3 regions of the Mesorhizobium opportunistum WSM2075 genome follow, and region 1 is predicted to be linked to each of the others. Evidence: predicted binding sites of a transcription regulator. Region 1 holds the regulator's gene; each other region holds the start of a gene.
The links. Region 1 encodes HrcA, which represses chaperone genes, less so after heat shock. Its sites were predicted from a motif close to GTTAGCACTCNCNNNNNGNGAGTGCTAAC; they were not measured.

Region 1 (7,016 bases):
CGGAGAGGCGCTCGCCGAGAAAGATCGCGCCAAACACCGCCACAAGCACGACGCTTAGCTTGTCGATGGGCGCCACCTGCGCCGCATTGCCGATCTTCAGCGCGCGGAAATAGCAGAGCCAGGAGGCCCCGGTCGCCAGACCGGAGAGGCCGAGGAACAGCCAGGTCTTTGCCGAGATCGTGGCCGGAGATTGGAACTGGCCGCTGGCCAGCAGGATCGCCCCGAGCACGGCCAGGATGATGACCGTGCGGATGAAGGTGGCGAAGTCGGAACTGATGTTCTCGATGCCGACCTTGGCGAAGATCGCCGTCAGCGCCGCGAAAGCCGCGGACAGCAGCGCCCATAATTGCCAGGAGGAGAAGGTCAGGTTCATTTGGGCGGCCTCGCGCGTGAGGGTTTCAACCGAGATAGCGTGAAACGCGCGCCTTAAGAAGCTCGATCAACTCCAGATCCATGAACTCGTAGTTATCGGGTATATCGAGGCAGATGACCCGAGCCTTCGTCAGGCTGGCCTTGAATTTCTTCTGCAGCTTGGTGCGGTGCACCTTTTCCATGACGAAGATGATGTCGGCCCAGGCGACCAGCTCATGCGTCAGCGGCGTATCGACGTCGTGGTTGGTTCCCGCCGACGCGACTTCGATATCCTGGCGCTTGGAAAACACCTGTTCGGCCGTGGGACTGCGCAAGCGGTTCTGGCTGCAGACGAAGAGGACGTTTTTCAAAGTTAGCGCGCCAAATCCGCCACCACGGCGTCGAGCACGATCATGCCGGCCGGTGTGGCGCGCAGCCGCGTATTGCCGATCGGCGCCACCAGTCCTTCGCCCTGCAACACCGACAGCCGCGCGCTCGACAGGCCGCGGCCGGAAAACGCCTCGTAGCGCGACAGGTCGATGCCTTCGGCCAGCCTCAGCCCCATCAGCAGGAACTCGTCGGCCTCCTCCGAGCGCGTCAGGATCTCGCCGCCGGTGATGCCGTGGCCCTTGGCCTCGACCAGATTGGCCCAGGTCTCCGGCATCCGCTCGGCGATCGTCACCGTGCGGCGGCCATGCTCGACGAAGCGGCCATGCGCGCCGGGACCGACACCGACATATTCGCCGTAGCGCCAGTAGGTCAAATTGTGGCGGCTTTCGGCGCCCGGCCGGGCGTGGTTGGAAATCTCATAAGCCGGCAAACCATGCGCCGTGGTGATCTCCTGTGTCAACGCATAGAGGTCGGCGGCGTGGTCGTTGTCGGGGATGATGAATTTCTTCGCCGCGTGCAGCGCGTGGAAGGGCGTGCCTTCCTCGATCGTCAGCTGGTAGAGCGACAGATGGTCGGCAGCATGGCCGATCGCCTGTTCGAGCTCGGATGCCCAGGCCTCCGGCGTCTGGCCGGGCCGGGCGTAAATGAGATCGAAGGAGAGCCTTGGGAATATTTCCCGCGCCAGCCCGATGGCGTGCAAGGCTTCCTCGACATTGTGCAGGCGTCCGAGGAAGCGCAAATCCTTGTCGTTCAGCGCCTGCACGCCGAGCGAGACGCGGTTGACGCCGGCCGTCCGGTAGCCGCGAAACCGTTCGGCCTCGACCGAGGACGGATTGGCCTCCAGCGTCACCTCGATGCCGTCAGGCACGGTCCAGTTCCTGGCCACGGCGTCCAGAACCCTGGCCACGGTTTCCGGCTTCATCAACGAGGGCGTGCCGCCGCCGAAAAAGATGCTTGTCACCTCACGCGGGCCGGTGCGCTGGCGCATCGTCGCCAGTTCCGCCTCGAAGGCGGCGGCAAAGCGCTCCTGGTCGACCGGCTGGTGGCGAACATGGCTGTTGAAGTCGCAATAAGGGCATTTGGCCGCGCAGAACGGCCAATGAATGTAGACGCCGAAGCCGGGGGCCCGGTCGAGCAGCATGCTCATGCCTCGCCCAATCTCGCCAGATCCAATCGTGCCTGGGCGAATTTCTGGAAGGCACGGGCGCGGTGCGACAGCGCGGTCGCCTGGCCAGGCTTCCAGCCATGCTTTTCCGCGGCGCTCATCTCGCCGAAGGTCTTGTCGAACCCATCCGGCAGAAACACCGGGTCGTAGCCGAAGCCGAGCTCGCCGCGCGGCGGCCAGACCAGCGTGCCTTCGGCCTCGCCGCGATAATATTCGGCCTCGCCGTCGGGGAAGGCGAGGCAGATGACGGCGACAAAGCGGCCCTTGCGCTGCTCCGGCAAAGCGGCTCCCACTTCCTGCAACGCCACTTCGGTGCGCTGCATGGCCATGGCGAAATCCCTGCCGCCGTCGGGGGTTTCAGCCCAGTTGGCGGTGTAGACGCCGGGCGCGCCGTCGAGCGCGTCGACGCACAGGCCGGAATCGTCCGACAGCGCCGGCAGGCCGGTCGCCTTTGCGGCGGCCAGCGCCTTGATGTAGGCGTTTTCCTCGAAAGTGGTGCCGGTTTCGTCGGGTTCCGGCAGGCCATAGTCCTTGGCCGACTTCGCCTCGAAGCCGAACGGCCGCATCAGGTCGGCGAACTCGCGCAGCTTGCCGGCATTGTGGCTGGCAACGACGATCTTCTTGCCGTCAAGTGAGTGAACAGTTGGCGAATGCATCAAAGGCCCCAGATTCTTGGCTCGGCAAACTCGATCGAATTGCCCGAGGGGTCGCGTATATAGATCGAACGGCCGCCTTGCGGCCATTCGAATTCGCTTTCGATGGCGACGTTCTTCGTCTTGAGATGGGCCTTCCAGGCCGCGATTTCCACGGCGGTCGCCGCAAAGCAGAGATGGCCTTCGCCGACCGTGCCATGCGGCGGCACATTCAGCTTGGCATCGGGCGCGGGTGGGATCTTGGTTGCCTCGGCGTTGAAGATGAGCAGCACACCGGGTCCGCAACGGAAGAACAGGTGGCGGCCTTCGACCTTGCCGAGGAGGTGAAGGCCGAGGGTGTCGCGATAGAATTGTTCGGCTGCGTGCAAGTCTGTGACGTAGAGCGCTGACTCAAGAATGGCAGAGGGAGTCACGAGGCACCCCCCTCTGCCCTGCCGGGCATCTCCCCCGCAAGGGGGGAGATTGGCAGCGTCAAAGCCGGTTCATAATTTGCACCGTCGGTGGTTGGCGAAATCCGCGACCACAGCCGATCTCCCCCCTTGCGGGGGAGATGGCCGGCAGGCCAGAGGGGGGTGTTCAAGCTCGACATTTAAAACCTAAGCCACCGCCATTTGACCCTAAGCCACCGCCATCTGCTGCAAACTCACCAGGCGCTGGATGCCTTTCTTGGCCAGGCCCATCAAGTCCGCGAACTGCCCTTCGGAGAACGGCTCGCCCTCGGCGGTTCCCTGGATCTCGACGATGCCGCCCTTGCCGGTCATGACGAAATTGGCGTCGGTGCCGGCCGAGGAATCCTCGATGTAATCGAGGTCGATGACCGGCTGGCCGTCATGGATACCGCAGGAAATCGCCGCGACATGGTCCTTCAGCACCTTGGAAACGCTGGTCATCTGCCGCGCTTCCATCCAGCGCAGGCAGTCGTACAGCGCCACCCAGCCGCCGGTGATCGAGGCGGTACGGGTGCCGCCATCGGCCTGGATGACGTCGCAGTCGACGGTAATCTGCTGTTCGCCCAGCGCCTGCAAGTCGACCACGGCGCGCAGAGAACGGCCGATGAGGCGCTGGATTTCCAGCGTGCGGCCGCCCTGCTTGCCGGCGGATGCCTCGCGGCGCATGCGCTCGCCAGTCGAGCGCGGCAGCATGCCATATTCGGCCGTCACCCAGCCCTTGCCGGAATTGCGCATCCAGCCCGGCACCTTCTCCTCGAGGCTCGCCGTGCACAGGACGTGGGTGTCGCCGAACTTCACCAGGCACGAGCCTTCGGCGTGCTTGGAGACGCCGCGCTCGAAGGAGATGGCACGCATTTCGTCGAATTGGCGTTTGGAGGGGCGCATTCAGGCTTCTTTCTTGTCATTTTCGGAATCTTGGCCGGCTTGTAGCCTCACCAAGCTTAGGGCGCAAAGGAAAATGGCCGGCTGAGCGCAAACGCGGCACCGAGCAATCTGACACAGACGCCGGGCGATCTGACACAGACGCCGGGCGATCTGATGCAGACACCGGGTTGCGCCCACCGTGCCGAAGTCTATATCCTGAACAAGGAGGTTTTTGGCCGTATGACCAAGGCAATCGATCCCGGTTCGCAGTCGCTTGCACTTCAATCACTCGACATGCGCTCACGCGACATCTTCCGGCGCATCGTCGATTCCTATCTCAGGGATGGCGAGCCCGTGGGCTCGCGCAGCCTGTCGCGCATCCTGCCCTCCTCACTGTCGCCGGCCACCATCCGCAATGTGATGAGCGACCTGGAACATCTCGGGCTGATCTATGCGCCGCATATCTCGGCCGGCCGGCTGCCGACGCAGGCGGGCCTGCGTTTCTTCGTCGATGCCTTCATGGAACTTGGCGATCTCTCCGACGAGGAGCGCCGCACCATCGAAGCACAGGTGCGGGCCTCGGGCTCGGGCGCGACGCTGGAGCATATGCTGACCGAGGCCAGCCAGATGCTGTCGGGCATGTCTCGCGGCGCCGGCCTGGTGCTGGCCGCCAAGAACGAGGTGGCGCTGAAGCACATCGAATTCATCCAGCTGGAGCCGACCAAGGCACTTGCCGTGCTGGTGTCGCAGAATGGCGACGTCGAAAACCGCGTCGTCGAGCTGCCCGCCGGCATCACCGTCTCGCAGCTGCACGAGGCCTCGAATTTCCTCAACGCGCATATTCGAGGCCGCACGCTGGCCGAGGCGCGGACCGAGATCGCCCGCATCAAGGAAGAGACAAGGGCAGCGCTGGACACGCTGTCGCAGGATCTCGTCGAGAAGGGGCTGGCGGTATGGGCGGGCGCCGAAAGCGGCCTGCCGGCGCGGCTCATCGTGCGCGGCCGGGCCAATCTGCTCGAAAACGTCACCGCGCAGGCGGACATCGAACTGCTGCGGCACCTGTTCGAGGACATGGAGACGCAGGACGGGCTGATCCAGCTGCTTGATCTGGCCGAGCAGGGATCAGGCGTGCGCATCTTCATCGGCTCCGAAAACAAGCTGTTCTCGCTGTCGGGCTCGTCGCTGGTGGTCGCGCCCTATCGCGACAAGGATGCCCGCGTCGTCGGCGCGCTCGGCGTCATCGGCCCGACCCGGCTGAATTACGCGCGCATCGTGCCGATGGTGGATTACACGGCGCAGCTGATATCGCGCATGCTGCGCTAGGTGTATTGATATTCAGCCGGCCTGCGAGCGGCGACTTCCTGCGCTTCCTGGCCGCCAAGGAGAAAAAGAATGGCGCTCGAAGAGTTCAAGGCCCGGATCAGCCTGCTGCTGGAGGAAATGGTCAACCAGCCGGAAGACCAGCACGAAATCCAGGAACAGCTGCGCGAGAAGCTGCGCGAAATGCGCGCCATGGGCTTGCCGCTGCCGGCGGATCTCGTCGCCTTGGAAAAGCGCCTCGACGACGATTTTTACGCCGCCGGGACCTGAACCCGGAAGCAAGACGGAACCCAGGGACAAACCGGCCGTTGGTTTCCTTCGCGACCAGGTGGAGGAAGACAATGGCCCGAATAGCTGGGACCCGAATGGCTGGGACCCGAATGGCTGGAATCCGAATGGCCGGCCTTTCCGCACTACTCCTCACGACCGCGGCATTCGCCCAGCAGGCCGACCAGCCGGTGCTGAGGGGTCCGGCCGCCTTTGGCGACTGGCGCGCCGACAAGCCCGGGGTGCGCCGCCTGATCAAGCCGGAAGACCTGCCGAAGCCCAATGTCGCCAAGTCGGCCTCGAACAGCGCTGGCCTTGCCGAAAGGCCGGCGGACGCCAAACCGCAACTGCCGGAAGGCTTTTCAGCCGAGCTGATCGCGTCGGGCATCGACAATCCGCGCGTGGTGCGCACAGCCCCCAATGGCGACCTGTTCGTCGCCGACAGCGAAGCCAACCAGATCCGCGTCTATCGTTTGACCGAGGGCAGCGCCAAACCCGCCGAGAAAAGCATCTTCGCCGGCGATCTCAACCAGCCCTACGGCATTGCCTTCTATCCGCCGGGCAGCGATCCGCAATGGGTCTATGTCGCCAACAGCGACAGCATCGTGCGCTTTGCCTACCGCAATGGCGATCTCAAGGCATCCGCCGACCCGGAAACCATCGTCGACGACATTCCATCGAACCATCACTGGACGCGCGACATCGCCTTTTCGCCTGACGGCAAGACGCTCTATCTCTCGGTCGGCTCGGGCTCGAACGCCGCCGGGGACATGGGCAAGAGGCCGAGGGGCGGGCTCGAGGCATGGGTCAAGTCAAAGCCGCTCGGCGCCGCCTGGGGCTCCGAAGAGGGACGCGCCGACGTGCAGGCCTTCGACCCCGACGGCAAGAACGGCCGCACCGTCGCCACCGGCCTGCGCAACTGCTCGGGCATGACCGTCCAGCCGGCGACCGGCGCGCTGTGGTGCGTCGTCAACGAGCGCGATGCGCTGGGCGACAACACGCCAGCCGAATACGCCACATCGGTCAGGGAAGGCGCCTTCTACGGCTGGCCCTGGTACTATATCGGCAACAACGAAGACCCCCGCCACAAGGGCGAGCGCCCCGACCTTGCCGGCAAGGTCGATATTCCCGATGTGCTGATGCAGGCGCATTCGGCGCCGCTCAACATCGCCTTCTACGACGGCAAGGACCTGCCCGCGAACGCGGGATTTCCCAGGGAATACCGCGGCGATGCCTTCGTCGCCCTCCACGGTTCGTGGAACCGTGGCAACCGGACCGGCTACAAGGTCGTGCGCCTGCTGTTCAGGGATGGCAAGCCGACCGGTGAATACGAGGATTTCATGACCGGCTTCGTCGTCTCCAACGGCGAGGTGTGGGGCCGGCCGGTCGGCGTGACGGTGGCCAAGGATGGCGCGCTGATCGTGACCGAAGACGGCAACGGCACCATCTGGCGCGTGACCTATGGCGACGGCCGTTCCTGATCCTGCAGCGCCGGCGCAGGCCCCGTCACCCGGATGAGCGGGCCAGCGCGACGTATCTCGGATGTCTGGTGCAATG
Region 2 (7,016 bases), 1.1 Mb from region 1:
GTTACGGTTGACCTGAACGACGACTGGTCTCTCAAACCTGCTTAAGCCCATCGCCACGCTCCCCTCCACCCGGCGACGACAGGCCGCACTGTTTTCCTCAACCGAAATCCGCCTGAATCACCGCAGCTAATTTTCGGTCCCAGGCGACCCGCTGCCTGGCCGTAAAGTCTCGAGAATGGTCGGTTCACGCTGAATAAAGTAGAGTGGGATAAGCAAGCCGAATGCAGCGACACTAGAAACAGGTATATGGTCATATAGCCCCCCGGCCATTTTCATAAACCATACAGCCATGCAAGTTCGCTAAAAGCAAGCGACCCCGGCGCGCGCACCTGCGTATACACGGCAATGTCATGTCGCCTCGTTCACAGCCGGGCGCGGCATGCTAGCCAGTGCCTACAGCACTCGTGATCTCGGACCGTGCCCATGCGTCGCGGACGCCCGATAACCACGGAAGTGCGGTGCGGCGACATTGAGGCCGAGCCTGCACAACATTCTCGCGGCAGCGCGAATGTAGATTGGCCGGGTGAATTCGCCAAAGTACCTCATGCTCCGTCATCAGCGGAAACTGAGCTCGAACAAAGGCAAGTCCGAACGGCCGCCCATCCTGCAGGATGTGGTGACGGCCAGTCGCCACAACATGATCATCGATGAGTTGGGATTCGGCGCTATCCGCGCGACATTGGACCAGACGGCCCCGGGCTGACATCACTCGATCCGCAAACGTGTCCCCGCACAGAATAAATCCGCCAGCCGCCACTAGGGCATTTCTATCGGACACGCTGAGTGTTGCTGACGTCCCGCCGACGCAACTTTCCGAGCAATCGTAGATCCGAGCGATCGGCGACGACAACATAAATCCTCCGCCCCCCAACGCGGCCGACCGGACGCGCTGCGGCATTGGGGAGTGGTTACATCTAGCGGCATCCCCGAGCGCGAGGTGTCGTTCTCAGTGAACAGTTACGATTTGAAAGCGCGCCGGCTCTAAATGCCGGAGTTCGTGCGATTATCACGAAGCTCAAGGGAATCGGCGCGCTAGGACGACAGGTAACGGGAAAGAGCTGGGACTTCAGAATGTCGGTTTCGTACAAAGCTGAGTTTGGTACGTTTCCCACTCTGACATACTTCTCGCGTCTTTTGTAATCACGCGGCGGGGGCTCGCCGTGCATCGATTCGCATTCCGCTGTCATTGTCGTACCAAGGCGCGTAGTGTCACAAGATCGTCTGCACGTTTTTACGGGCGCGGACGGCAAGGAGATTGGAATGCTCTTGCCCCAAGTGGGATTGAGCCATGACCAATCCAGTGAATGCTTCCTACAAAAACGAATTGCTGCGACGGCTTAACGCGGACGACCTCGCGCGTTTGGAGCCGCATTTTGAGCGATGTGCCCTTGATCTGAGAATGCCGTTGGAGACTGCCGGTTCAAGGATAGAGGCGATTTACTTCCTCGAGGAAGGCATCGGCTCTGTTGTCGCGATGACTTCGGACGGCAAGGATGCCGAAGTTGGCCTCATTGGCTTAGAGGGAATGACTAGTTCCGCGCTGGTGATGGGTGCCGACTATGCCGCGCACGATTGTTACGTGCAATTCGCAGGCAATGCAGTGCGAATCGGAGTTGAGCCATTCAAGACGATTCTGGTGGACAGCCCGACGTTGCGTCTCTTCCTCTTGCGCTATGTCCACTATCTTCACATTCAGGCGAGCTATACGGCCCTTATGAACGCACGGGCGAGTCTTGAAGAGCGCCTGGCGCGGTGGCTGCTGATGTGTGACGACCGAATTCACGACAAACGCATTACGATCACACACGAGTTCTTGTCTGTTATGCTCGGCGTAAGGCGGCCGGGGGTCACCGTTGGGCTCCAAGTGCTCGAGGGCCGTGGCCTCATCCGTTCGCGACGAGGTGAAATCGTCATTCGAGACCGCCATGGCCTCGTTGCCCAAGCAGCTGGCACATATGGGCAACCGGAAGGCGAATATGTTCGGCTGATTGGGGAAATCGCCCGACGGTGACCATGGGGTCTGTCGGGGTCCGCAAGCTCGGTCCTCGCTAGCAGCTAAGCAGAATCTTGCTTCGAGTGCGGTCAGATGGTGTAAGGGATTCCTGGCTTGGACGAGCGTGCGACGGTTTTGCTTTCCCAAGAATGGCTTGCCATAAAGGAGAGCAGCCCTCCATCATGCACGGATTCCCAGTTCCGTTTTTTGCAAGCGCAGGTTGCGATTGGCAGCACGAATCGGGACGCCGACCACTAGGAGAAGGAGAAACCATGCCTTCGTATCTACTCGACGGGCCAACTCATTGGACGCAGAGACGGTCGCCCGTTTCATTCACGCGCTACTCGATGAACTCTCTGGCGGGAAAGCGCCCACGCCCGACTTCGTCGGCGACAGTGCTTGCCAACGCTGGCGCGGTCGCTGTAATCGCAAGTGAAGGTGGCGAGCCGGCCGGCATAATCGTACTGAATGAGTGCACAGCGATCTATGCAGGAGGCAAGTTCGGCCAGATCTCGGAGCTGTATGTTCGACCCGAGATGCGCTCCAAAGGGATTGCCCCTTGTCTGCTCGAGGTCGCCTTGCAGGAAGGCCGCGCTCGTGGTTGGAAGCGACTTGAGGTTGGAGCACCCGCGCAACCAAAATGTAAACGCACGCTCGATTTCTACTTACGGGACGGGTTCGAGGAAGTCGGCCCTCGGCTCCGCCGGACTATTTAGAAAATCTGTCCCAACCTACGCCAAACTACACAGGTGTAATGCAGGGTCACTTCGCCAGAAACGGTCGCGTGGGCGAGTTCGAAGCCGGCATGTGGCAGATCAAGTTCGGCTGCGCATCTTCACCCTTGGACGAGGCGCGCTGCCTCGCGTACCGATATCACTCGCGAGCCACTCCCAGAACTGTTCCTGGCGCCCCTGATTGGTTGGAGTTGAGAAAGGTCAGCCACCGTCTGGTCTGGCCGACGGAGCCGATCCTACCGGGGCGGCTCTAGTGTGAATCGACCGCGCCATGTCCATTCTGAGGGCGTCGGGTGCCGCGGCAGATTGAGCGCACCTGATGAGCTTGGCAGCGACAAACCGCTTGCCGACTACCAGCACTGCGAGTGGGTTTGTTCCCGAATGGACTTCCTCGCGAAGCGCACCTGTGCGCAGGTGCGGTGATGCGGCGACAGCCGTGGTGGGCTGGCCGACCAATTGTAAGTTAAGCGGCAGCAACCCCTGCGTCCTGGTTTTGAGCAAACCACAAGCGAGATACCCCTTCAATCCGAATGCCTCCTCGCCCAAGCAGTTCGCAAGTCTCGCTGCCTGATCAGCCCCCGCGCAGCATGCAGGCGTTGCAACGGATTCTTCAAAGAAATTCACAGGCTCTTAGCCCTCCAAAGCCGCTGGGGATGGTAGGCGAACATAAATTGTCAAAACTTGTCGCACTGCTGAGAATGCCAAATGACGAAGTCAGCAGGAGTGTTCAACTGTTTCAATCGGCGGATGGGCAGATCACAATGGGCACGAACAATCCGCCGCTTTCGCCCGAGGACGTCGAACGCTTCGGGCCTAATCCCCTTACCCGCTTCCGCACCAATCTGGCGTCGGTTGAAGAGCGCATCACGCTTGCTTGCGCACGGGCCGGGCGCGACCGAGCCTCCGTGCGTTTGCTGCCAGTCACCAAGACGGTGCCGGCCCAGATCCTGCGATATGCCTTCGAGGTCGGCATCAGCACCTTCGGCGAAAACAAAATCCAGGAGGCAATGTCAAAGTGCGAGGCGCTTCACGATCTCGCCATCGACTGGAGCATCGTATGTACCGAGGCGGTTGTCGCGGCTGTCGAGATCGGCGGCCGCCAGTTGGCCGTCGCCTGCTTCTGCACCGGCTCGGCTGATGTTGCGGCGCCTATTCAGGCGCGCTTGTTTCCCTTGAGGAATCTCCGGCCGGCTGCTGCCAGCTTCGCTCACGTGCCGTGGTCCCTTGCCTGAGAGCTTGATGAACTTTTGCTCGTTCGCCTGCCCTATTTCGTCTTGACTATCTCCGGCTTACCCCTTAATCCTCCCGTTGTTAGCACTCACTCGTGATGAGTGCTAACAACGAGTCCGGCAAAGCCGGGCTTTGCAGTTTGTCCGGCGTGGGCCGGACGGTGTTTCTCACCGCTCTCACCGAGGAAGAAAAAATGGCAAAGTCGAAGTTCCGCCCGCTTCATGACCGCGTGGTCGTTCGCCGGGTCGAATCCGAATCCAAAACCGCGGGCGGGATCATCATCCCGGACACGGCAAAGGAAAAGCCGCAGGAAGGCGAGATCATTGCCGTCGGTTCCGGCGCCCGCGACGAAGCCGGCAAGCTGGTCCCGCTGGACGTCAAGGCTGGCGACCGCATCCTGTTCGGCAAGTGGTCGGGCACCGAAGTCAAGCTCAATGGCGAAGACCTTCTGATCATGAAGGAATCCGACGTGATGGGCATCATCGGCTGACACGCCGTCGCCTTTCATCACATCCAATCTGAATTTAGGCCGAATTGCCCAGGAGCAAAAAAATGGCTGTGAAGCTCGTCAAATTCTCCCGTGATGCCCGCGAACGCATGCTGCGCGGCGTCAACATCCTCGCCGACGCGGTGAAGGTCACGCTCGGCCCCAAGGGCCGCAACGTCGTCATCGACAAGTCGTTCGGCGCCCCGCGCATCACTAAGGACGGCGTCACCGTCGCCAAGGAAATCGAGCTTGAAGACAAGTTCGAGAACATGGGCGCGCAGATGGTCCGCGAAGTTGCTTCGAAGACCAACGACATCGCCGGCGACGGCACGACGACCGCGACCGTTCTGGCGCAGTCGATCGTCCAGGAAGGCCACAAGGCCGTTGCCGCCGGCATGAACCCGATGGACCTGAAGCGCGGCATCGATCTGGCCGTGACCGAAGTCGTCGCGACGCTGATCAAGAACGCCAAGAAGATCAAGACCTCCGAGGAAGTTGCCCAGGTCGGCACGATCGCCGGTAATGGCGACGAGTCGGTCGGCAAGATGATCGCGGAAGCGATGCAGAAGGTCGGCAACGAAGGCGTCATCACCGTCGAGGAAGCCAAGACCGCCGAGACCGAACTCGAAGTCGTCGAAGGCATGCAGTTCGACCGCGGCTACCTCTCGCCCTACTTCGTCACCAACGCCGACAAGATGGTTGCCGAGCTCGAGGACGTCTACATCCTCCTGCACGAGAAGAAGCTCTCCAACCTCCAGGCCATGCTGCCGGTTCTCGAAGCCGTCGTGCAGACCTCGAAGCCGCTGCTCATCATCTCGGAAGACGTCGAAGGCGAGGCTCTGGCCACGCTGGTCGTCAACAAGCTGCGTGGCGGCCTGAAGATCGCCGCCGTCAAGGCGCCGGGCTTCGGTGATCGCCGCAAGGCCATGCTTGAAGACATCGCCATCCTCACCGGTGGCCAGGTCATCTCGGAAGACCTCGGCATCAAGCTCGAGAACGTCGGCCTTAACATGCTCGGCCGCGCCAAGAAGGTGTCGATCTCCAAGGAGAACACCACCATCGTCGACGGCGCCGGCAAGAAGGCCGAGATCCAGGGCCGCGTTGCCCAGATCAAGCAGCAGATCGAGGAGACCACCTCGGACTACGACAAGGAGAAGCTGCAGGAACGTCTGGCGAAGCTCGCCGGCGGCGTTGCGGTGATCCGCGTCGGCGGTGCGACGGAAGTCGAAGTCAAGGAAAAGAAGGACCGCGTCGATGACGCCCTCAACGCGACCCGCGCGGCCGTCGAAGAAGGCATCGTTGCTGGTGGTGGCGTCGCACTGCTGCGCGCTTCGCTGAGCATCAACGTTGTCGGCGTCAACTCCGACCAGGCCGCTGGCATCAACATCGTTCGTCGTGCGCTGCAGGCTCCGGCCCGCCAGATCGCGGCCAACGCCGGTGCGGAAGCATCGATCGTTGCCGGCAAGATCCTTGAGAACAAGGGCGCGACGTTCGGCTACAACGCCCAGACCGGCGAATATGGCGACATGATCGCCATGGGTATCGTCGATCCGGTCAAGGTCGTGCGCACGGCTCTTCAGGACGCGGCCTCGGTCGCCGGCCTGCTGGTCACCACCGAAGCCATGATCGCGGAGGCTCCGAAGAAGGAGTCGGCTGGCGGCGGCGGCATGCCTGGCGGCATGGGCGGCGGCGGCATGGGCGGCATGGGCGGCATGGGCGGCATGGATTTCTAATCCACGCTACCTGCGCAATACGGAAAGGGCGGCAGCGATGCCGCCCTTTTTTTGCACAACTTCGCGGAACCACAGCTACATCGTCGTACTGGCCGCTTTATACCGCCTATTACCTCATGTCCATTTCCAGCACCCATCTCGTCCTTTGACGCTCTTCTTGATGCAGTCAGCAACAGCTGGTACCGGTCACAACTCTTTCGCGTGCTCCTTTACTGCAAATTCAAGTGATTGGGGCAGAGGGACCCCCGCTGAGAATAGGAAGCCCTGAGCGGTTCTGCAGCCAAGCTTGTGCAGAATTTGTCGGCTGCCTCTGTCTCCACGCCCTCGGCCATGACCTCGATCCCAAGCACAAGCAGCCGGTCGTCTCGAGACCTTGCCAGACCGCGAACGAAGCCTGCTCGCCGCATCACTGCTGTGAAGGGCGGGCCATTGGACGGTCAGCGAATCCTCCTGTGTCATCTAGGACCGGATCGACTCGGCCAGAGGCTTCTGACGACTTTATGCATGCGATTCCCACTTTTGTTAGCATTCGGCGCGAACCCGCCCCCTGCACCAAACCTGCGAAAGGACCTGATTCTCGCCTAAAGCTTGTTGTCATCGACTTGAGCGTTCTCTGCTTCTCATGGAAGATGCTAAATCCGCTCGTGCGTTATTGCCGGCCAGCAAAGGCTGCGGCTCGGCGGTGAGGGTGTCGGGAGGCGGCAGTTCACCTTGAGTCATTGGTGCCGCCGGCGCCTGGATGGTTTCCACGACGCCGCCCCCGCAATCATAGCGGTTGGGACGATCATCGTGCATGCGCTGCGCTGTTGGGGGCATGCTGATGGCGGTGCCGGAAGCAC
Region 3 (7,016 bases), 2.5 Mb from region 1:
CCGCGCGAGGTGACAGCCGCGACGCGGCAGCCGAGCAGCTTGGCGAACTGCAGCGCAAACAGCGAGACGCCACCGGAGCCGATGACCAGAACCCACTGGCCAGGCTTCGGCATCCCGGCGCCCGTCACTGCATTCCAGGCGGTGACGCCGGCGCAGGTCAGGGTCGCCGCTTCGTGCCAGTCGAGATGATCGGGCAGGCGTACGGCCCATTGTTCGTCGAGGACGGCATATTCGGCCAGCATACCGTCAAGCGTGCAGCCGAGCTGGTCGATGAGACCGGCGTTTATGCGGCCGTCGATCCAGCGTGCGAAATAGCTGCCGGTGACGCGGTCGCCGACGGCGAAGCGAGTGACTTCATTGCCGATGGGGACAATTTCACCGGCGCCATCGCTCAGAGGCACGATGCCCCGGCGCGGCGTCAGCGGATAGGTGCCGTTGAGGATCATCGTGTCGCGCCGGTTAAGCGAGGCGGCGCGAACGCGCACCATGATTTCATGAGGTCCTGGCTCCGGCCGAGGCTCGTCGCGCATCACCAGGCTTTCGATTCCCGCGGATCCTTCAAGGCGTAAGCTTTGCATGTCGGTCTCGAATATATAGACTGATCTACATATTATGTAGACCGATTGTCATATTCGATGCAAGGCCTATAATGATCGCTGCTGACAGAGGTTGACATGGCGAACGATACACGGGCCCGCATACTCGAAACGACTGGACTGCTGCTCAGGCAGCGCGGCTATCACGGCACTTCGCTCAACGACATATTGAGCGCCAGCGGCGCGCCGCGCGGCTCGCTCTACTTCCATTTTCCCGGCGGCAAGGACCAACTCGTGATCGAGGTGACGCGCGATAGCGTTGCCGACGTCACCGAGAGGCTTGGCGCGGCTTTGGCCGCCGAACGCGACCCCGCGGTCGCCGTCCACCACATCTATCAGTCGGTCGGACACATGCTCGAAGAGAATGAGTTCTCACTCGGCTGCCCGATCGCGCCGGTCGTGCTGGACTCGCCAAGCGACGTGCCCGAGCTTGCCGAACTGTGCCGCTCGGCCTTCGAGCAGTGGATAGGCTTGCTGCGAGATGCCTTCGTCAGGGCAGGGGTGCCCGAGCGTCGCGCGCATGCCTTGGCGCTGCTGGTCGAATCATCTCTGGAAGGGCTGATGGTGATCGCGCGCGCCACCCGCGACCGCGCCCCGCTGCAGGCGGTCGCCGACGAGGTCGCGGCACTGATTGAAGGCGCCGTGCTGGCTGGGGGAGCACGGCAACGCGCGGATACAGCCGTCTGACGCCGATCGAAGGGTGGCGATCAGGAGCATGCAAACAAAAAGGGCGGCATCGCTGCCGCCCTTTCCGTATCTGAAGGCTGATGGAAGCGTGGATTAGAAATCCATACCACCACTCAAGCCCGCTTGCGGGCTTGAGCAATGTGAGTTCATGGGCGTGCTTTATGGATTTCTTAGAAATCCATGCCACCCATACCGCCCATGCCGCCGCCCATGCCGCCAGGCATGCCGCCGCCGCCAGCCGACTCCTTCTTCGGAGCCTCCGCGATCATGGCTTCGGTGGTGACGAGCAGGCCGGCGACCGAGGCCGCGTCCTGGAGGGCGGTGCGCACGACCTTGACCGGGTCGACGATGCCCATGGCGATCATGTCGCCATATTCGCCCGACTGGGCGTTGTAGCCGAAGGTCGCGCCCTTGTTCTCAAGGATCTTGCCGGCAACGATCGAAGCTTCCGCACCGGCGTTGGCCGCGATCTGGCGGGCCGGAGCCTGCAGCGCACGACGCACGATGTTGATGCCGGCGGCCTGGTCGGCATTGACGCCGGTGGCCTTGATGTTGGCCGAAGCGCGCAGGAGAGCGACGCCGCCGCCCGCAACGATGCCTTCTTCCACGGCCGCGCGGGTCGCGTTGAGGGCGTCATCGACGCGGTCCTTCTTTTCCTTGACTTCGACTTCCGTCGCACCGCCGACGCGGATCACGGCAACGCCGCCGGCGAGCTTCGCCAGACGTTCCTGCAGCTTCTCCTTGTCGTAGTCCGAAGTGGTCTCTTCGATCTGCTGCTTGATCTGGGCAACGCGGCCCTGGATCTCGGCCTTCTTGCCGGCGCCGTCGACGATGGTGGTGTTCTCCTTGGAGATCGACACCTTCTTGGCGCGGCCGAGCATGTTGAGGCCGACGTTCTCGAGCTTGATGCCGAGGTCTTCCGAGATGACCTGGCCACCGGTGAGGATGGCGATGTCTTCCAGCATGGCCTTGCGGCGATCGCCGAAGCCCGGAGCCTTGACGGCGGCGATCTTCAGGCCGCCACGCAGCTTGTTGACGACCAGCGTGGCCAGGGCCTCGCCTTCGACGTCTTCCGAGATGATGAGCAGCGGCTTGGAGGTCTGCACGACGGCTTCGAGAACCGGCAGCATGGCCTGCAGGTTGGAGAGCTTCTTCTCGTGGAGGAGGATGTAGACGTCCTCGAGCTCGGCAACCATCTTGTCGGCATTGGTGACGAAGTAGGGCGACAGGTAGCCGCGGTCGAACTGCATGCCTTCGACGACTTCGAGCTCGGTCTCGGCGGTCTTGGCTTCTTCAACCGTGATGACGCCTTCGTTGCCGACCTTCTGCATCGCTTCCGCGATCATCTTGCCGACCGACTCGTCGCCATTGGCCGAGATCGTGCCGACCTGGGCAACTTCCTCGGAGGTCTTGATCTTCTTGGCAGCCTTGCCAAGCGCCGCGACGACTTCGGTCACGGCCAGATCGATGCCGCGCTTCAGGTCCATCGGGTTCATGCCGGCGGCAACGGCCTTGTGGCCTTCCTGGACGATCGACTGCGCCAGGACGGTCGCGGTCGTGGTGCCGTCGCCGGCGATGTCGTTGGTCTTCGAAGCGACTTCGCGGACCATCTGCGCGCCCATGTTCTCGAACTTGTCTTCAAGTTCGATTTCCTTGGCGACAGTGACGCCGTCCTTGGTGATGCGCGGGGCGCCGAACGACTTGTCGATCACGACGTTGCGACCCTTGGGGCCGAGCGTGACCTTCACCGCGTCGGCGAGGATGTTGACGCCGCGCAGCATGCGCTCGCGGGCATCACGGGAGAATTTTACGTCTTTGGCAGCCATTTTTTAGCTCCTGGCAGGGGCTTGGGGTAAGCCCGGAATTCAGTTGACGGTGAGGCCGATAATCAGCCGATGATGCCCATGATGTCGGATTCCTTCATGATCAGAAGGTCTTCGCCATTGAGCTTGACTTCGGTGCCCGACCACTTGCCGAACAGGATACGGTCGCCAGCCTTGACGTCCAGCGGGACCAGCTTGCCAGCTTCGTCGCGAGCGCCGGAGCCGACGGCGATGATCTCGCCTTCCTGCGGCTTTTCCTTTGCCGTATCCGGGATGATGATCCCGCCAGCGGTCTTGGATTCGGATTCGACCCGGCGAACGACCACGCGGTCATGAAGCGGGCGGAACTTCGACTTTGCCATTTTTTCTTCCTCGATGAGAACGGTGAGAAACAGTTCCTCCATCCGGCGAAGCCGGACAACAACAAAGCCCGGCGGCGCCGGGCCCTGTAGTTAGCACTCACCAAAGGCGAGTGCTAACGTGGCGCTGAAATAGGCCGCTGGCTTTTGAGAGTCAAGGTGCGCGAAGGCCGCGATGCGAGCGAAATTTTCCTCATGCTGCCGCACGGTTTTAGAAAACCTGGGTTGCGCCTGCCCCGGCTTGTGCGCCGTCCTGCTGTCTTCATTGTCATGGCGCGTTCAGTGTCTTGGCGCCCGCAGCACCAACAGCGGGCATCGCTCGGCAAGCCCATAGCTCCCGGTCAAGGCGATGCGAACATCACCAAAATACGCTTCCGCCTCGCTCACCAATGCAGTCGCCGGTGCGAAGGTGTAGATGGCCGGCGAGTTCCGATAGACATCGATGGTGCCGATGGTGGGCAGATCCCAGCCTGTGCGAGCCGAAAGCTCGTTGCGGTCAGGAAACAGTGCGTCGAACCTTTCCGCGATCGTCCTGACCGGAATGGCATGGTCGGGCGCATCACCCGTCGCGGTCATTGCGACGCGCCATTTGAGTTCGTGGAAGGTCGAGACACCGGCCGAAAGTGCAAGCGCCCGCACCGCCGCCGGATCGTCCGGTGTTTCGGGACCGGCAAAGAGGCGCAGTCCCGCTCGGCCGTCGGTGCGCAGTACCCCGGCGATCGCCGCAAACAGCGCCCGGCGCGCGGTTGAAAGGCCGAGCGCCGACAGGCAGCCGTCGCCGATCACCGCATCGACGCTTGCTTTCGACACCGGCAAGTCGAGCCAGTCGCCGTTGATTGCCTTCCTCAACGCGGTGTCGCCTGGCCAGATACCGGCGATCATGTCGGACGATTCATCGACGGCCGTCATCGTCGTCCCGAGCCCGGCGAGCTCCGGCGTCACGCCGAGCAGAATGACGTGCGCCTTCGAAAGGTCGAGCTCACGCTCATAGGCCTCAACCGCTTCCGCTGGCGGCCGCAACGGTGGTCCGAGCAACTGCCAGTGCCTTCGAATGGCATTCCAATGGTCGGTCATCCGCAGCCCCCAAGCCGGCATTGTATTGGCAGCTATAATAGAGGACGCTAGAGAGACCAAGCGGGGGGCGCATGACACGCATCGCGGTTATTACGCATGAGTTCGACAGGTTCGAACGCCGGCGCGGGCCGCTGTTTCGCCGCGGAAACTCCTATATGCTTTTCGGTTTGCTGGAGGAACTGAAGCGACGCGGGCATTCCGTCCGCATAATCCCTGGAACGTCGGCAAAGCCGGAGGCCGATATAGCGGTGCTGCACGTCGATGCGACCGTGACGCCACCCGAATATGTCGAATACGCACGCGCTTTTCCCTTCTGCCTGAACATCGGGGCCGCCGACATCTCCAAGCGACGCGTCAGTGGCGCGGTGATCGGCAAGGATGACGACTGGCTAGGGCCGGTCATCGTCAAGAGCAATCTCAACAATCTCGGGATGCGGGAGCAGGCGCTCAACCGGCGATCGCTGCGTGCCGGAAAGCCGAAGCCGTTTCCCGGCGTCGAGCCTATCGAGGGTTATCGCGTCTATACATCCCTTTCGGAGGTCGCGCCGGCGGTCTTCGACCGCAGCGATCTCGTCGTCGAAAAATTCATTCCCGAGCCGGAACCGGACGGCTTTGGAGCCCGCTTCTGGATATTCTGCGGCGAGCGCGAGCGCTGCACCCGCCATGTCTCGCCACAGAGCCTCGTGAAGGGCGACGACACGATCCGCCGTGAGCCGGTTCCGGTTCCCGAGGAGCTTCGCGCGCTGAGGCGCCGGCTTGGCTTTGACTACGGAAAGTTCGATTTCGTCATGCATGAGGGCAGGGCGGTGCTGCTTGATGCCAACAAGACGCCCGGTGGCGCCCGCAATCTTTCCGCGTTTCTCGCTGCCGGCAATGCCAATCTTGCCGACGGCTTCGAAGGCCTTGTCCGCCAGCTCGCATAGCGGGCGTCCTGATGCTTGCGCCGCCCGGCACCTCTCATTCGCGGCAGCTTGCTGATGATCGCCAGGGCTACAGATCGCCTGGACTCCAAAAACACAGGGCTACAAAAACAGCCGCAACTGGGTGTGGATGATCGACCGGTAATCCTCGATGGTCCGGTGGCTTTCGGCTCCGCCTTCCGCAAGCGCCAGCCGCACCACGGCGCCGGCGAGCTGGAAGATCAAGAGAACCATGCGTTCGAACTGCTCGTGCTTGTCCGGCGCGAGCAAGGCGATGACATGGTCGCAGAACATCTTGGCTTGATGCCGGGTCTCGGCGATGTCGAGATTCTTGAGCGCCTTGTCGGCCTGGATGGCGTTCTGCAGGTCCTGGATGGCCGGATCGCCGGCAACGCGGCTGCGATAGTCGTCGAGCAGCCGGTCGGCCGCCACGATGATGTCCTTGGCTTCGCGGACATCGGCGACAATCACTGACAGCCGCGCCCGGCTGACTTCGGAGAAACGCTCATAGAGCATCGCCAGGATCGCCGACTTGTTGGGGAAGTAGTGATAGACGGTGGCGATCGGCCCGCCCGCCAGCATGCCGACTTCCTTCATGGTGACGGCATCGATGCCCTTTTCGCCGATCAGCCGCATGGTCGTCGACAGGATGGCGTCGATGCGCTCGCGGCTGCGCTCCTGCTTGGGCCTGCGCCTCGGCTCGATCATCGTCTGCCTTGCTTCAACCATGCACCGGTCTTTCGCGCGCGTTTCCAAATTCTGGTTGACAACAAATATGATCAAGTATCAGCTTCTGGAATCCTGACAGATTGTCAGTTTTTTTGCCGCGCGGCAAGGACGTTGGGAGGCGCCTTTGGCTTCGACAGATACCGGCCACACGGGCACCGGCCATACCGGACACAAGGACACCGGACACAAGGGCAATGGCGACTGGCTGGTCGGCAATCCGACCGGCGGGCAGCTTGCCTCGGCTCTGTGGATCGGGTCGGTCGGCCTGCTGATCCTTGGGCTGCAGCCCGTTCTGCTCGGCGCTCTCTATACCGAGGGCCATGTCAGCGGCGATGAACTGGCGCTGGTTGCCACCGCCGAGATGATCGCCATCGCCATCGGCTCGGCGATCGTGGCGATGCTGCTGTCCGCCCGCAATATGCGCTGGAAAAGTGCGGTTCTCCTGCTGCTGCTGGCGCTGGCGAACATATGGACGGCCTATGCCGCCGGGGCCGGCACATTGATGGCCGCACGCGCCCTGGCTGGTCTCGCCGAGGGCGGCCTGGTCGCGGTCGCCACCGAATTGATCGCCCGTTCGCGGCGAGCCGAGCGCATCGGCGGCTATTTCGTCACCATGCAGACCCTGGCGCAATGCGCCCTGGCGTTGCTGCTGGCGCTCTATGTCATCCCCGCCGCCGGATCGGCCGGCGGCTTCTTCAGCCTCGCGGTCGTCTGCGTCCTGTCGCTCGTGATCGCCTTCATTGTTCCCGCTGACTACGCCGATCTGCCGAAGGAGGAGGATCTGGCCAATGTGCTGACGGTTCCCTCGATCACCGCTTTGCTGTCGGT

Region 2: groES (co-chaperone GroES) is a predicted target of HrcA. The motif match lies at 4,038-4,066, and genes of this name have one in related genera.
Region 3: groES (co-chaperone GroES) is a predicted target of HrcA. The motif match lies at 3,558-3,586, and genes of this name have one in related genera.

What each region holds. Positions count from the first base shown of each region.
Region 1 is NC_015675.1:847,514-854,529, forward strand. Features, by position in the region: gene MESOP_RS03945 (EamA family transporter) at 1-373, opposite strand, end outside; gene MESOP_RS03950 (low molecular weight protein tyrosine phosphatase family protein) at 399-722, opposite strand; gene hemW (radical SAM family heme chaperone HemW) at 725-1,888, opposite strand; gene rdgB (RdgB/HAM1 family non-canonical purine NTP pyrophosphatase) at 1,885-2,562, opposite strand; gene MESOP_RS03965 (VOC family protein) at 2,562-2,972, opposite strand; gene rph (ribonuclease PH) at 3,177-3,893, opposite strand; gene hrcA (heat-inducible transcriptional repressor HrcA) at 4,113-5,195, shown strand; gene MESOP_RS03980 (hypothetical protein) at 5,265-5,462, shown strand; gene MESOP_RS03985 (PQQ-dependent sugar dehydrogenase) at 5,588-6,940, shown strand.
Region 2 is NC_015675.1:6,665,390-6,672,405, forward strand. Features, by position in the region: gene MESOP_RS31880 (DUF982 domain-containing protein) at 1-51, opposite strand, end outside; gene MESOP_RS31885 (Crp/Fnr family transcriptional regulator) at 1,289-2,011, shown strand; gene MESOP_RS31890 (GNAT family N-acetyltransferase) at 2,341-2,709, shown strand; partial or broken gene MESOP_RS36495 (alanine racemase) at 3,783-3,959, shown strand; gene groES (co-chaperone GroES) at 4,151-4,447, shown strand; gene groL (chaperonin GroEL) at 4,510-6,177, shown strand; gene MESOP_RS31920 (shikimate kinase) at 6,772-7,016, opposite strand, start outside.
Region 3 is NC_015675.1:5,228,210-5,235,225, reverse strand. Features, by position in the region: gene MESOP_RS25290 (zinc-dependent alcohol dehydrogenase family protein) at 1-530, opposite strand, end outside; gene MESOP_RS25285 (TetR/AcrR family transcriptional regulator) at 675-1,283, shown strand; gene groL (chaperonin GroEL) at 1,454-3,109, opposite strand; gene groES (co-chaperone GroES) at 3,172-3,468, opposite strand; gene MESOP_RS25270 (class I SAM-dependent methyltransferase) at 3,745-4,539, opposite strand; gene MESOP_RS25265 (hypothetical protein) at 4,611-5,462, shown strand; gene MESOP_RS25260 (TetR/AcrR family transcriptional regulator) at 5,562-6,188, opposite strand; gene MESOP_RS25255 (MFS transporter) at 6,313-7,016, shown strand, end outside.